Regions from separate parts of the Allobosea sp. NPDC003192 genome, predicted to be linked through region 2. Evidence: predicted binding sites of a transcription regulator. Region 2 holds the regulator's gene; each other region holds the start of a gene.
The links. Region 2 encodes PhoB, which activates phosphate uptake and scavenging genes when phosphate is short. Its sites were predicted from a motif close to TGTCATNNANCTGTCAT; they were not measured.

Region 1 (5,327 bases), on a different contig from region 2:
GAGCTGGGCGAGCGCCAGGCGAAGAGACGTCTTAGTCATGCTCCGGATGTAGCCCGCGGCCGATGCGCCAGCAACGGGCCGGCGTCCTGCCCGCCCCTGCGTTTGCGCAGGGTCAGGTCAGCGGAGCGCCGACTGGAAATCTGCCGACCAGCGCAATTCGCGCAAGGGGCGCACCGCCTGCGTCGTCTCGTCATAGATCGGGTGGGCTTTCCAGGCGGCGAGTGCGGCCTCGTCGGCGAACTCGCCGTAGACGACGATGTCGGCGGCATCGCCGATCGGGTCGATCCTGGCATTGGCCGCAACCTCGAAAGCGAGTGCATGCGGGATCTCGCCGAGCCGGCCGAGCAGGCGCCGGATCCTGTCGATATCGTCGGCGTGCTTCCCGGTGAAGAACACGATGTGCCGGATCATCCGCCCTCCTCCGGCCACTTCCGGAATCACGCTCATGCGCGGGCGATCTCTTCCAGAGGCGGGCCGGATCGGCAACCTCATTAACCGCGTATTAGGGTTAACAGCGCATCAATCGTCTCCGGGCCAGCTCAACCGCTGCGTCGGCCCTTGCTCGGAGAGACACGCGATGCGTGCTGCATCAACCGCCGCCCTCGCCCCCGTCATCGCACTGGCTTGCGCGCTCGCTCTGCCGCAAGCGGCGCAGGGCGCCGACTACCTCAGGGGCTCGCAGATCGAACAGCCGGTCGAGGCGCCGCCGATGTTCGGAGGCGGGCGTTTCGACTGGTCAGGCTTCTATTTCGGCGGCGGCGCCGGTGCCAGCGATACGAAATTCAAGCCTGATCAAGGTCTCGGCACGCTGGCCAACTACGCCTTCCGCAACACGGTTCTCGGCGCCGAGGGCAATATCGGTTCGCTGGTCGGCGATCTCGCCGAGAAGCGCGACAGCGGCTCCAACTTCTTCGGCATGGTTGGTTACAACTACCTCTTCGACGATGTCGTCCTCGGCTTCGAAGTGGACTATACGCGCTCGAGCCAGGAATACACTCTCAACGACTTCATCGGCCGGCGCATCACCACCTCGGAAGGGTTGAACGACGTCAACATCACCACCAGTCACGGCGCCAAGCTGAACGACTATGCCACCGCCCGACTACGGATGGGCTGGGCCTATGGCCGCCTCATGCCCTATGCCACGATCGGTGGCGCTGTCGGTCGCTTCAATACGGTCTCGTCGATCCGTTCGACCTGGTTCCTGACGCGCACGAATCCGATGACGGGCGCGACCGAAGCCTTCTACGCGGCCGGCTATACGCCGACCAATCCGTCGATCGTCGGTGGCGCCAAGAAGAACGTCTACGGCTTCGGCCTGAGCGCAGGCGCCGGCGTGGAATGGGCCGTGACCGACAACCTCATCCTCCGCGGGGAGTATCAGCTGATTCGTTTCGCCGAGGTCGAAGGCACGACGGTGACGGTCAACACCGCTCGCGTCGCCGCCGCACTGAAATTCTAATCCGCGCCGGTCAGCGCTCGAAGCGCTGGCCGATCAGCTCCGCCTTCGCCCGGCTGATCATCCAGAGCGTATCCGCGGCGCCGCTGCGGTCCCAGGCGATGCCCTGCCCCTCGCCCTCGATCGGGTAGGTCGCAACCAGCTCCAGCACAGAGCCCATCTTCGGCAGCCGCAGGGCGTAGACCTCCTTGTGATCGTGGCCGGTGGCGTAGAGCAGCCCATCCTTGCCCCAGCTGCCGCCCGACATGCTCATCGGCTCGGCCCGCTTGATCACGGCGGCGGGGAAGGTCCAGCCCTGGACCGGCTTCCAGGCCTCGTCGAACTTCACCAGCGTCGTCCAGTAGGAATTGCCGTAGGGCTGCTGGCTCTGGCCGAAGACGCGGCTGTAATTGGCGAAGACGCCCCACCAGGCGCCATCATGCTTGTCGAGCCAGGTCAGCGAACCCAGCAGGATGCCGAAACTGTGCGAGCCGACATGCTCGAGCGTCTGCGCGTCCCAGATCTCGACCGAGCTCGTCATCGGCGAGGCCGGATAGTTGGAATGGGCGGCGTAGAGCTTGCCGTCGATCACCGCGCCACTGTCCAGATGGATGATCGGGCCGTCCTCGGCCCCTTTCCATTCCTTGACCAGGGCGCCGGTCGTCTTGTCGTGCTTGGCGATGGCGCGATCTGTGATCGCGTAGACATGGCCGGCATCGACCGCCGCAGCCTGGCGTGCGGACTGCGCCTTGAAGCGTGCGATCTCGACGAAGCGCCCGCTCGGAGCCGCCGGCTTCTTCGCAGCGTCCTGTGCCAGCACCGGAACTGCGACCAGACAAGCGGCCAGCGCCGCTGCAAACTTGAGCTTCATCGCCCTCTCCCCGCGCCTCGTCGGCTTCAGCCGCTCTCGGCGTCGACCATGGGAGGCGGGGGTTAGGCGGTCAAGGTGACGGGCCGATGAAGCCGGCCCGTCACCTTTTGGTTCACTCGGCCGCTTCGACCTCCGGCCGTGCCTTGCCGGCGCGCTCGCGCTTGACCAATTCGGCGACGAGGAAGGCGAGTTCCAGCGCCTGCTCGGCGTTGAGGCGCGGATCGCAGACCGTGTGGTAGCGGTCGTTGAGATCAGCGTCGGTCATGCCGCGCGCGCCGCCGGTGCACTCGGTGACGTTCTTGCCGGTCATCTCGAGATGCAGGCCGCCAGCATGCGTCCCTTCCGCCTGATGCACGGCGAAGAAGTTCTTCACCTCGGTCAGGATCAGGTCGAACGGCCGCGTCTTGTAGCCGCTCGCCGCCTTGACGGTGTTGCCGTGCATTGGATCGCAGGACCAGACGACATTGCGCCCTTCCCGCTTGGTGGCGCGCACCAGAGCCGGCAGGTGGTCGAAAACCTTGTCGGCGCCGAAGCGGCCGATCAGCACGAGGCGGCCGGCCTGGTTCTGCGGATCGAGCGCGTCGATCAGCTTGAGCAGTTCGTCCGGCTTGAGGGACGGCCCGCATTTCAGGCCGATCGGGTTCTTGATGCCGCGGAAGTACTCGACATGGGCGTGGTCGAGCTGGCGAGTACGATCACCGATCCAGACCATGTGGCCGGAGGTGGCGTACCAGTCGCCCGTGGTCGAGTCGGTGCGCGTCATCGCCTGCTCATAGCCGAGCAACAGCGCCTCGTGGCTGGTGTAGAAATCCGTCGTCCGCATCTCGGGATGCGTCTCGGGATCGACGCCGATGGCGCGCATGAAGTCGAGCGACTCGGTGATGCGGTCGCCCAGCTCCTGATAGCGATGCGACTGCGGGCTGTCCTTGACGAAGCCGAGCATCCAGCGATGCGCGTTGTCGAGATTGGCATAGCCGCCGGTCGCGAAGGCGCGGATCAGGTTGAGCGTCGCTGCCGACTGCCTGTAGGCCTCGAGCTGCCGGCGCGGGTCGGGAATCCGCGACTCCGCCGTGAACTCGTTGTCGTTGATGATGTCGCCCTTGTAGCTCGGCAGCTCGACATCGCCGATCTTCTCGTTCGGGGCCGAGCGCGGCTTGGCGAACTGGCCGGCGATGCGGCCGACCTTCACCACCGGCGAACCGCCGGCGAAGGTCAGCACCACCGCCATCTGCAGGAACAACCGGAAGAAGTCGCGGATGTTGTCGGCCGAGTGCTCGGCGAAGCTCTCGGCGCAGTCACCGCCCTGAAGCAGGAAGGCCTCGCCAGCCGCGACCTTGCCCAACGCCCGTTTGAGCTTGCGCGCCTCGCCTGCAAAAACCAGCGGCGGAAAGCCGGCGAGCTGCTGCTCAACCGCCTTCAAGGCTGCCTGATCCGGGTATTCCGGCATCTGCTGGACGGGTTTTGCCCTCCAGCTCTCGGGCGTCCACCGCTCGGACATGGGTCTTGCTCCTGATTGCACGCGTCGCGCCTGCCATTAACCTCATCTTGGCGCGAAGGGGGGCCTATACACCCGCAGATGGTCGCTGGCCACCGTCACGGCAAGCACGATGTGCCGCAACGCGAAAGCGCGAATCCGGTCAAGTGCTTGGCACGCTCCGCTACGATCGTTTTTCAAGTGCCTGAGAGCGCGATTCAACCTGTTCGGACATTGATTCAACCAACTCTACGCCTGAAGAAGGACGACCTTATGCCCAAGCGCAGCGTTTCCTCGGAGCGTGTCTACAAGAGCCGCCTGCCCTTCGCCCAGGCGACGATCGCCGGCGATTTCATGTTCGTCTGCTGCGTCGGCGCGGATCTGCAGGGCAAATATGCGACCGGCGACGCCAGGGCACAGACGCAGCAATGCATCGACAACATTAAGGCGCTGCTCGAGGAGGCAGGAGCGAGCCTGAAGGACATCGTGAAGTGCACGGTCTACGTCACCGACCGGGCCTATTGGGAGCCGATGAACGAGGTCTATTTCACCAACTTCGCCGAAGAGCCGCCGCACCGCGTCTCCTGCATCGTCAACGGGCTCGGCTCGCCCGACTGCCTCGTCGAGATCGACGCGACCGCCTATCTCGGCAAGGCGGAGTGAGGCAGAGCGCGGTTTGATGCGCCGCCCGCATCAATCGCTTCGGCATTAGCATTTCACTCCCGCCCGCAAAGCCCATTGTCTCCCTCGCGCGGCGCGGCCGAAGATGGCTGCGCATCGATAACGCCCATGGCGGCGACGGGAGGAACCATGAGACGTCACATTCTGGCGGCCGCTATCGGCATGGCCTGCGGCCTCGGAGCAGCGCAGGCCCAGCAGGCGCAGGAGCCGATCACCCTGCGCGGCATGGGCTCCTTCCATGTCGGCGGCAAGCTCGTCGAGATTTCGGGCCGGCCGGTCAAGGACGTGGTGTTCACACCCGGCGGCACACCTGCCCGCGTCGACCCGAACGGCACCTACCAGACCGGCCAGATGTACGTTCAGTACTTCCTGCCGCAGAACGAGAAAGGCACCGTACCGCTGCTGCTCTGGCATGGCGGCGGCATGACCGGCGTCAATTACGAGACGACGCCGGACGGCCGCCAGGGCTGGCTCGAATTCTTCCTGCGCAAGGGCTGGTCGGTCTATAATTCCGACGCGGTCGAGCGCGGACGCTCGAGCTGGGCGATGTATCCCGATGTCATCCCCGGCGAGCCGCTGTTCCTGACCACGGCGAACCCGTTCGAGCGCTTCCGCATCGGCGCCGGCAGCGGCAGCTACGACGGCGACCCTGCCAAGCGCAAATACCTGCCGGGCAGCCAGTTCCCGGCCGAGGGCTACGACAATTTCGTCAAGCAGATCGTGCCGCGCTGGACCTCGACCGACCAGATGATCATCGACGCCTATATCGCCGAGGTCGACAAGGTCTGCCCCTGCGTGATCGCCTTCCACAGCCAGTCCGGCCAGTTCGGCTTCAAGGTGGCGCAGGCTCGGCCCGACAAGGT
Region 2 (5,327 bases):
CGTCCGCATCGCCGTCAAGAACCTCGATTTCTACTACGGCGAGCACAAGGCGCTGAAGAACATCAATCTCGATTTCCGCGACCGCCACGTCACGGCGCTGATCGGCCCGTCCGGCTGCGGTAAGTCGACCCTGCTGCGCATCTTCAACCGCATCTATTCGCTCTATCCCGAGCAGCGCGCCACCGGCGAGATCCTGCTCGACGGCCGCAACATCATCTCCAACAATGTCGACGTGAACGAACTGCGCTCGCGCATCGGCATGGTCTTCCAGAAGCCGACGCCGTTCCCGATGTCGATCTACGACAACGTCGCCTTCGGCATCCGCCTCTATGAGAAGCCGCCGAAGTCGGAGCTCGACGATCGCGTCGAGGGCGCACTGCGCCGCGCCGCCCTCTGGGACGAGGTCAAGGACAAGCTGAGGAGCTCCGGCATGGGCCTGTCCGGCGGCCAGCAGCAGCGCCTGTGCATCGCCCGCACCATCGCCCAGAAGCCCGAGGTCATCCTGTTCGACGAGCCGACCTCGGCGCTCGACCCGATCTCGACCGGCAAGATCGAGGACCTGCTCGAGCAGCTGAAGAGCGACTTCACCATCGTCATCGTCACCCACAACATGCAGCAGGCGGCGCGCATCTCGCAGTACACCGCCTTCATGTATCTCGGTGAGGTGATCGAATTCGACGCCACCAACACCATCTTCATGAACCCGCACAAGAAGCAGACGCAGGACTACGTCACCGGCCGTTTCGGCTGACATCCTGAAATCGTCGGCAGCCCCGAAGGATACGCCCCGATGTCCGACCATATCGTCCGCTCCTATGATGCCGATCTCGAGGGCCTGCGCCGCAGCCTCGCCGAGATGGGCGGCATGTCCGAGCGCATGCTCGGCGACTCGACGGTCGCGCTGGTGCGCCGCGACACCGCGCTCGCCCAGAAGATCATCAGCGCCGACCAGCGCCTCGACAATCTCCAGCGCGATGTCGAGGAGAAGGCGGTGCTGACCATTGCCCGGCGCCAGCCGCTCGCCAACGACCTACGCGAGCTGATCTCGGCGATCCGCATCGCGGCCGATATCGAGCGCGTCGGCGATCTCGCCAAGAACATCGCCAAGCGCGCCGTCGCGATCTCTGGCCAGTTCTCGCCGCCACATCGCGCCGTGGTCGGGCTCGAGCATATGAGCCGCCTGGTCCAGGCCCAGCTCAAGGACGTGCTCGACGCCTACGCTGCGAGCAACGAGCAGAAGGCGATGGAGGTCTGGCGCCGCGACGATGAGATCGACGCGCTCTATACCTCGCTGTTCCGCGAGCTCCTCACCTACATGATGGAGGACCCGCGCAACATCACCTTCTGCACGCATCTCCTGTTCTGCGCCAAGAACGTCGAGCGCATCGGCGACCACACCACCAACATCGCCGAGACCATCCACTATCTCGTTACCGGCCAGTCGATCGACGAGAGCCGGCCGAAGCTCGACACCACCAACATCCTCGTCGACCTGCCGGCGGCCAATGGCTGAACCGGCGGGGCTTGAACGGACCCTGACATGCCCGCACGCATCCTGATCGTCGAGGACGAGGAGCCGCTCACCCTGCTCCTGCGCTACAATCTCGAGGCCGAGGGCTTCGAGGTCGACAGCGTGGCGCGCGGCGACGACGCCGAACTGCATCTGCGCGACCATACGCCGGACCTCGTCCTGCTCGACTGGATGCTGCCCGGCCTCTCCGGCATCGAGCTCTGCCGGCGCCTGCGCACCCGCCGCGACACCGAGCGCGTGCCGATCATCATGCTGACTGCCCGCGGCGAGGAGACCGAGCGCGTGCGCGGCCTCGCTACCGGCGCTGATGATTATGTCGTCAAGCCGTTCTCGCTGCCCGAGCTGATCGCCCGCATCCAGGCGCTGCTGCGCCGCGCCAAGCCCGGCCATGTCGCCGGCCTGCTCGCGGCCGGCGATCTCGAGCTCGACCGCACGACGCGGCGCGTCCGCCGGGCTGGTGCCGAACTGCATCTCGGCCCGACCGAGTTCCGCCTGCTCGAATTCCTGATGCAGGCGCCGGGCCGGGTCTATTCGCGGGCGCAGCTGCTCGACGCCGTCTGGGGCCGCGACGTCTATATCGACGAGCGCACCGTCGACGTCCATGTCGGGCGCCTGCGCAAGGCGATCACCCCGGCCAACGCCAAGGATCCGCTGCGTACGGTGCGCGGCGCCGGCTACGCCTTCGACGAGACGTTTGCGCGGGGTTGATCGCGTTCGTCAGCGCGGTGCGGCGATGACGACAGCCGCGCCGGCAAGGCAGAGCGCCGCGCCGGCCAGGTCGTAACGGTCGGGCGCGACCTTCTCGACCAGCGCCATCCAGGCCAGAGACGCCACGATGTAGACGCCGCCATAGGCGGCGAAGGCGCGCCCGGCGGCGGGGCTGTCGACCAGCGTCAGCAGCCAGGCGAAGGTTGCGAGAAAGACGAGGCCTGGCAGCAGCCACCAGACCGGCTTGTCGAGCTTCAGCCAGGCCCAGAAGGCAAAGCAGCCGGCGATCTCGGCCAAGGCCGCGCCGAGATAGATCGCGATCGTAGCCATCACGTCCTCCTGCCAGCCCTGGTCATGAAAAAGCCGGCCCACAGGCCGGCTTCCGTAAACGTTTCGCGAGTGCCTGTCGTCAGGCGCGGGCGACCTTGCTGCGGTCGCGGCGGCGATCCGCTGCCGGCTGGTAGGCGATGCGGGCGTGATAGGCGCAATAGGGCAGGCCGGTCGCGCTGCGGCCGCCGCAAAAGCGGAATTCCGGCGAAGTCGGATCGCCCATCGGCCAGCGGCACATGTATTCGCGCAGGTCCATGATCGTGACCCGCTCGGAAAACGGCACCACCACGTCTTCGGACGGCGCCGGCGCGCGCTCGACCTGCGCCTCCGCTTCGATCTCGGGCGAGAACTGTGGGGCGAGGGCGGTATTGCCGCGGGTCAGCCCGGCGCCGCCGCTCTGATGGCCAGCCGGATGGCTCGGCGGACGGGCGGCAGGCTTGCGCGGACGCGGCGTCGCCGAGCCCGGGCTCTTGGCCCGGCCGGACAGGCCGAGCCGATGAACCTTCCCGATGACGGCGTTGCGCGTGACATTGCCGAGTTCCGCCGCGATCTGGCTCGCGCTCAGGCCGTCATTCCAGAGCTTCTTGAGCAGTTCGACGCGTTCGTCGGTCCAGGCTCCGGCTTCGGTCATGGAGTTGCACCTGTCTTCGTCATGCCCCGCCAGCGTGCCGGCGAGGCATAGGGAGAGATCATGGCGGAATCCGATACCGGCAGCGTCCGCCGCAAAACGGAAGCCGTTACGCCCGGGACTGACGATACTGGAGACGCCGCACGAGATGTCGTATCTGACGAAGAGGACCATACAAGATGGCCTGACTCGGCCACAAGAGTCGCCGAATCGTAATTCGGCTTTTCCCCAGCCAATCACCGCAGACGGCGGAACAGTGAGTCCAATCGGCAACGCTGCCGCGAGAGCCGGATCCGATCAGGGTGGCACACCCTGATCGGTGAATCCGTCTCTCACTTTTAGAATGGAGATCGTTTTATCCCAACGGCTTGCGGAACAAACGGTTGGGACGGGCCCAAGTCAGCCGGAATTGACAGGGCCGGGCCGGTTTTGCATAGTCGCCGCGACGCAGCCGCCCCCTAGGGCGGCGCTTATGTTTTTGAGCGATCGGGATTTTCCTTCGATGCGGCTTGACGCGCGACGAGACGGCGGGAACGGCCAGCGACGATAATGTCGCCGGCGGGTCGCATCGTGCCGGCATCATGCCGCCTCGCGTCCCACCCTGCCGTTCCCGGCCTGAAATTCCGCGCTACCTTCCTGTTTCGCCGCAAGGATTTCGCTCCATGAGCACCGCTTCCATTTCCCCCACGTCTTCCGTCCTCCTGCCGACCTATGCCCGCGCTCCGATCGCGCTGGAGCGTGGCGAAGGCGCCTGGGCGATCGCGGCCGATGGCACCCGTTACCTCGATTTCGGCGCCGGCATCGCCGTCAATGCACTCGGCCATGCCCATCCGCATCTGGTCGAGGCGCTGACTCAGCAGGCTCAGCGCATCTGGCACACCTCCAACCTCTACACGATGCCCGAGGGCGAGAAGCTCGCGCGCCGGCTCTGCGAGGCGACCTTCGCCGAGCGCGTCTTCTTCACCAATTCGGGCGCCGAGGCGAACGAGTGCGCGATCAAGATGGCGCGCAAGTATCACGCTGCGAAGGGCCATCCCGAGCGCTATCGGATCGTCACTTTCGAGGGCGCCTTCCATGGCCGCACGCTCGCGACCATCGCCGCCGGCGGCCAGCAGAAATACATCGACGGCTTCGGCCCCAAGGTCGACGGCTTCGACCAGGTGCCGTTCGACGACGAGGCGGCGCTTAAGGCGGTGATCACGCCGGAGACCGCGGCGCTGATGATCGAGCCGATTCAGGGCGAGGGCGGCCTGCGCTCGGTGCCGATGCGCTTCCTGAAGCGCCTGCGCGAGCTCTGCGACGAGCACGGCCTGATGCTGATCTTCGACGAGATCCAGACCGGCGTCGGCCGCACCGGCAAGTTCTTCGCCTATGAACACAACGGTATCGCCCCCGATATCATGTCGATCGCCAAGGGCATCGGCGGCGGCTTCCCGATGGGCGCCTGCCTTGCCACCGAGGAGGCGGCCTCCGGCATGACACTCGGCACGCACGGCACCACCTTCGGCGGCAACCCGCTCGCCATGGCGGTCGGCAACGCGGTGCTCGACGTCATCCTGGCGCCGGGCTTTATCGAGAACGTCCAGAAGACGGCGCTGCGCCTGCGCCAGTCGCTGGCCCAGCTCAAGGACCAGCACCCCCAGGTGATCGAGGAGATCCGCGGCGAGGGGCTGATGCTCGGCCTCAAGCTCAAGACCCCGAACACCGATTTCGTCGCCCAGGCGCGGGCCGCCGGCCTGCTCGTCGTCGCGGCCGGCGACAATGTGGTGCGCCTGCTGCCGCCGCTGATCATCGGCGAGAGCGAGGTGGCCGAGGCGGTGGCGCGGCTCGACAAGGCGGCGGGCGCGGTCGAGGCTGAGCTCGCCCGGCCAGCGGCGGAGTGAACATGATGTCTGCGATGCGTCACTTTCTCGATCTCTCGGACTTCTCCGCCGGAGAGCTCCGCGCCATTCTCAAGGCTGGAGAGGATATCAAGGCCCGCCGGCGCACGCCCGCGGCCGCTGGTGACCGCCTGCTCGAAGGCAAGGTCATCGCCATGATCTTCGAGCAGCCTTCGCTTCGGACCCGCGTCTCCTTCGATGTCGGCATCCGCGAGCTCGGCGGCTCGCCGATGATGGTGACCGGCCAGGA
Region 3 (5,327 bases), on a different contig from region 2:
CGTACGCGACGCGCGATCAGCTGCGTCACCTGACTGCCGAAATCGATGATCAGGATGGAGTCGTGAAGGGCGGGGTTCTGGGGCTGAGCGCTCATCGCGCCCGGTTACGCCATCGCGCGCGAGCACGCAACGGCGCTGAGAGCGGATCAGGCCGGCACAGCAAGACGGCTCAGAACGAGACCCTGTCGAGGACGACCAGCTTCAGCGGCTCGGCCAGCAGGTCTCCGGCCCGGGCCTTGAACGCCTGGAAATGCGGCGTCGCCTTGTGGACTTCGAGCGCAGCCACATTGGTGAACGCCTCACGCATGTAGAAAGTGCCCGGCTCGTCCCGCAGTTCGAACAGCACATAGTCGAGACAGCCAGCCTCGGCCCGCGTCGGCTCGATCAGCGCCAGCAGACTCTGGCGCAACGCTTCCCGCTGGCCGGGTTTCGCTTTTAGGACAGCGATGGGAACAAGGGTCTCGTCGGCGGTCTGCGTCATGGTCGGCACCTGTGCTGATGAAAGTGCCTACGAGATGTCGGCACGCCCAAGATCTCACAAGACGCACAAATCGCGCCCTTAGGGACAAAACTGATACCGCCGACCCCGGATTGCGACGAGGTTCAGCCCGGCGCCGAAAGGCAGCTCAGATAAAACCCGTCCGTCCCGGTCCGGCGCGGCGAGAGCTGCAAGCCGAAGCGGGTGGCGAAACGGGCGAGCAGGCCGAAATCGACCTCGCCGGTATCGAGCAGGGAGCGCGTCGCGACCGGCTCGAAACGTTGATGCCGGGCCAGGAAGGCCTCGACCGCGCCGTCGTTCTCCTCCGGCAGCATCGAGCAGGTGATGTAGGCGATGCGACCACCCGGCTTCGCCAGGCCGGCGGCACGGTCGAGCACCTGGGCCTGTTCCTTGACGCGCTCGGCCAGCGCGCCCGGGCGAACCCGCCACTTCGCATCCGGATTGCGCCGCCAGGTGCCCGAGCCGGTGCAGGGCGCGTCGACGAGCACGAGATCGACCGAGCCTGCGAGATCGGCGAGCGCGTCATGGCCGCGGCTCTTGGGCACGCGGACCTCGACATTGCTGGCACCAGAACGGGCGAGCCGATCGTGCAGCGGCGCCAGACGGCGGCTGTCGAGGTCGGTGGCGAAGATGCGCCCCTTGCCGCCGAGCACTCCGGCGAGCGCCAGCGTCTTGCCGCCGGCGCCGGCGCAGAGATCGACGACGGTCATGCCCGGCTGCGCCGCGGCGAGCAGGGTCACGAGCTGCGAGCCCTCGTCCTGGATTTCGAATTCGCCGTCGAAGAAGCTAGGCTCGCTCTGCAGCGACGGACCGCGCCCGTCGGGACCGGGCAGGAAGCGAAGCGCGTCGGGCGACCAGGCGCCCGGCTCGGGCTGGAGGTGAGCGAGTGCGGCGCGCAATCGGCCGCGATCGGTCTTCAGCCGGTTGGTGCGAATATCCGTCGGCGCCCTGCCCGCCAGCGCCTGTCCCTCCGCGACCGCATCGTCGCCGAAGCCGGCCATGAAGGAAGGCCAGAGCCAATCCGGCACGTCGGCACGGGCCCAGCCGGGCGCAGCGTTGAGGTCGTAGGCAGCAAGACCTGCCACCTCGAACTCGGTCAGCGGCGCCGGCGCGTGATTTTGTCCGTTGAAGAGCTCCGAAATCTCCTCGACGCCGAGGCCGCGCTGGCTGACCAGCATGCCGAGCACCAGCGCCCGCGGGGTCTCTTCGCCGAGTGCATGAGCCGAGGAAGCGCGCCGGCGCAGCGCGTCATAGACCAGCGAGGCGACGGCAGCGCGATCCTTCGAGCCGGCAAAGCGGCGCGACAGCCCCCAATCCTTCAGCGCATCGGCGGCCGGGCGCCGGCGCTCGATCAGGTCCGTCAGGACCTCGATGGCGGCGCTGAGGCGGGCGGCGGGGGTCATGTCCTTCGGTTCCTGTCACTGCTTGTCGGTACAACTCTCAGGCCAGGCGCGATCTGGAACGATTCCGAAGCGCGACAGCACCCTTGACGCCCTCGTCCCACAGGGCGCAAGACGATACAACTCCTTCCGCAACGCCAACCGCCTGGGAACCCTGCAATGACCGCCCTCTCCCGTCTCGCGCTCGCCGGCCTGTTCTGCCTGTCTCTCGCCGCCTGCGCCACCCAGCCGGTCGACACCACGCCGCCGCCGGCCAAGCGCCTCGACGCCAAGACCACGCTCGAAGGCCGCCGCTGAGATCCACGGGATCGTCCAGGCCGGTGGCGCCGCGACTGGCCCGTCCCGTTCACGTCAGCGACCATGCGAAGCCCATTCCAGCCTCTGGCCGGGGTGGGCTTTCTCTTGGCGGGATTGCAGAGTGGGGAATCTGAGCAAGCGCGCTCAGGCAGTGCTCACTTTCTGCGAACGTCGAGGCCCAAGGCCCTGGCGATGACAATCGTCTGGTCGATCGTGATGATCGCGCCGCCGAGCTGGGTATTGGCGGGCTCCAGCGCACTCAGATCGCTTCCTCGCAGGTCACAGTTCGAAAAATCGGCGCTGTGCAGCCAGGCTCCGGACAAATCGACCTCCCGGATCGAGCCATCCTGGCAGCGCGCGCCGGTCAGGTCTGCCTCCCGCATGCGGGTGCCGCGGAAGCGCGCTTTCCGCAAATCCGCTCCGGGCAGGCCGACGAAGGACCAGTCTCCATCGACGACCTGCATGCTGTCGAACTGACAGCCGTCGAACATGCTTCCTACGAGTTTGCATTCCGTGAAGCTCGCGTCGAAGAAATTGCACGCGATGAAGGTGCAATTCACGAACGCCGCGCTGTGATGCTTGGAGCCGTTGAAGCGCGCCCGGCGAAAGGTGCAGTCCTTGAAAACGCAGCCGGTGTCCCGGGCCTCGCTCAGATCGAGCTCGGCAAACAGCGTGCTTTGAAAGCGTCGCCGGTCGAGCTCGTCGCCATACCAGTCCGCGCCGGCAATCGTTTCGACCGTCTCGGGGACAGGTTCGCCATATCGTCGTTCAGCCATGATCTCTCTGCTCGTTCGAAACCCGGCCAGCCTGCGGAAGGTGTCGGTCTGCTTCTGTTTGCAGCGCCGAAATTCGAGTGGCGTACGAACCGGCACCTTACCTGATTCCGGCCTCCTCAATCCGGGCGAGAGCCACGACACTTTCCTCGAATCCGAGCGCGGGTTTTCATGGCCGTGTCATATCCGGTGCCTTAAGGTCGCGCGCATTTCCGCGAGACTAGGTCAAATCATGATAAAGAACCTCCTTCTCTCGACATCGCTTCTCACCGCATTGGCTCTCCAGGCTCCGGCCGTACAGGCGCAGAGCCCGGCCCCCACCCTCGACGGCAAGCCGGCCTTGATCGTTGCCCACCGCGGCGCCAGCGGCTACCTGCCCGAGCACACGCTCGAAGGCTACAAGCTCGCGATCGAGCAGGGCGCCGACTTCATCGAGCCCGACCTCGTCTCGACCAGGGACGGCCACCTCGTCGTCCGCCACGAGCCGATGCTATCGGGCACCACCGACGTCTCGACCCGCCCCGAATTCGCCGCGCGCAAGACCACACGCAAGGTCGACGGCGTCGACACCAGCGACTGGTTCGCCTCCGATTTCACGCTCGCCGAGCTCAAGACGCTGCGCGCCAAGCAGGCTTTCGCCGACCGCGACCAGTCGCATAACGGCAAATATGAGATTCCGACGCTGCAGCAGGTGATCGACCTCGCCAAGGCCGAGAGCGCCCGCACCGGCCGCACGATCGGCATCTACCCCGAGATCAAGCACTCGACCTATCATTCGGCCTTAGGCCTTGCGATCGAGGACAAGCTGCTCGACCAATTGAAGGCGGCCGGCTGGAGCGAAAAGACCTCGCCGGTATTCATCCAGAGCTTCGAGACGGCGAACCTCAAATATCTGCGCGGCAAGACGCAGCTTCGCCTGATCCAGCTCGTCGACGCCGACGATGTCGATAAGGATGGCGGCATCGTGCTCGCCGCTCCGTTCGACAAGCCCTATGATTTCGTCGTCACCGGCGACAAGCGCACTTTCAAGGATCTCGTCACGGCCGAGGGGCTGAAAGAGATCAAGACCTATGCCGACGGCGTCGGCCCCTGGAAGCCCTATCTGATGCCGGCCAAGCAGATGCTTGGCGACGACGGCAAGCCGCGCGATCTCAACGGCGATGGCGCGATCGACGAGCGCGACCGGGTGCTGCTGCCGCCGACCGACGTTGTCAAGAACGCCCATGCGGCCGGGCTTTTCGTCCACACCTGGACCTTCCGCAGCGAGCCCAAGCGCCTCGTCTCCGATTTCAAGGGTGACTCGGCAGCCGAGTACAAGGCCTATCTGGCGCTCGGCATCGACGGATTGTTCTCCGATTTTCCAGACCAGGCCGTGAAGGCGCGCAACGCCAAGTGACCCTGCCGGCAAAACAAGACCGCCACACCGACTGGGTGCGGCGGTCTCGCAGACACGACTAGACTGAACTCAACTCACGGATAGACCATCGTTTATCGCATTTTCTTCACGGGAACCGGTGTCCACTTCGCTTGAAAATGCTCTAGTCGCAGACGCGTACCGTGCGACGGATTTCCCCGCGCGGGGTCTCGCGAATCCGCGTTTCGGTGCGGCAATCGCGCTCGGCGCGATAGGCCCGGCGGCGCTCCCAGCGATCACGCTCGCGCCAGCGATCCTCGCGATCCATCGCGCGCTGATGCGGCGTGCGCGGGTCGATCCTGACGCCGCCCGGCCCGATATCCACGGACTGCGCGAAAGCGCCGGAGCCGGCGAGCAGCAGGCCCGCAGCGAGGGTCGAAGCAAGCAGTTTCATCGGGTTTTCCTCCATTGTTGGGGAAAGCAACGATGCGGGCCGGCAAAGGTTCCGTCCTTTGTGAGCGCGAGCCGACTTCAATCCACGCCGATGGAAGCGCACACTCCCGCACAGTCAGGGCTGCGCTCCTACCCGAAGAGAACGTCGATGCCGTATCCGGGCCCCTGATTGTTCTCGAACTGCTGGTAGGAACCCCAGTGCTGGATCGTGCTGAGGTCGGTTCCGTCACGATCGGCCGCAGCGTCGCCGCCGATGCCGTAGACGGTGACCTTTCCGCCCTCGGTGTTGGTGAAGACGCTGTTCGAGCTTGTCGACTGGTTGCGGTCATAGGACCAGTTGCCGCCCCAGAACTCGAGCTTGTCGATGCCCTTGTCGAAGCCCCAGACCTCGCCGGTGCCGGTGAACTCGTCGCCGAAGACGAAGACGTCGCGCTCGTCGCTGTAGTCCTGCATCTTCACGAAGGAGCCCTTCTCGGCGATGAGCTTGTCCGCGCCGGCGCCGCCGTCCATCTCGAAGCTGCCGCCCTTGTTGAGATGGCCGCCCTGGGCGC

Region 1: ACQKLX_RS24690 (cycloisomerase) is a predicted target of PhoB. The motif match lies at 2,385-2,401, and genes of this name have one in related genera.
Region 3: ACQKLX_RS12080 (glycerophosphodiester phosphodiesterase) is a predicted target of PhoB. The motif match lies at 3,137-3,153, and genes of this name have one in related genera.

Annotation. Positions count from the first base shown of each region.
Region 1 is NZ_JBNNPK010000022.1:57,368-62,694, reverse strand. It holds gene ACQKLX_RS24705 (NAD+ synthase) at 1-39, opposite strand, end outside; gene ACQKLX_RS24700 (Dabb family protein) at 118-411, opposite strand; gene ACQKLX_RS24695 (outer membrane protein) at 578-1,462, shown strand; gene ACQKLX_RS24690 (cycloisomerase) at 1,473-2,309, opposite strand; gene ACQKLX_RS24685 (class II 3-deoxy-7-phosphoheptulonate synthase) at 2,422-3,807, opposite strand; gene ACQKLX_RS24680 (RidA family protein) at 4,057-4,446, shown strand; gene ACQKLX_RS24675 (alpha/beta hydrolase) at 4,594-5,327, shown strand, end outside.
Region 2 is NZ_JBNNPK010000015.1:148,260-153,586, forward strand. It holds gene pstB (phosphate ABC transporter ATP-binding protein PstB) at 1-751, shown strand, start outside; gene phoU (phosphate signaling complex protein PhoU) at 791-1,513, shown strand; gene phoB (phosphate regulon transcriptional regulator PhoB) at 1,541-2,239, shown strand; gene ACQKLX_RS20155 (YnfA family protein) at 2,249-2,569, opposite strand; gene ACQKLX_RS20160 (GcrA family cell cycle regulator) at 2,649-3,200, opposite strand; gene ACQKLX_RS20165 (aspartate aminotransferase family protein) at 3,860-5,080, shown strand; gene argF (ornithine carbamoyltransferase) at 5,083-5,327, shown strand, end outside.
Region 3 is NZ_JBNNPK010000007.1:146,676-152,002, reverse strand. It holds gene guaA (glutamine-hydrolyzing GMP synthase) at 1-95, opposite strand, end outside; gene ACQKLX_RS12100 (putative quinol monooxygenase) at 170-481, opposite strand; gene ACQKLX_RS12095 (RsmB/NOP family class I SAM-dependent RNA methyltransferase) at 604-1,902, opposite strand; gene ACQKLX_RS12090 (hypothetical protein) at 2,059-2,196, shown strand; gene ACQKLX_RS12085 (pentapeptide repeat-containing protein) at 2,352-3,068, opposite strand; gene ACQKLX_RS12080 (glycerophosphodiester phosphodiesterase) at 3,202-4,365, shown strand; gene ACQKLX_RS12075 (hypothetical protein) at 4,508-4,777, opposite strand; gene ACQKLX_RS12070 (hypothetical protein) at 4,906-5,327, opposite strand, start outside.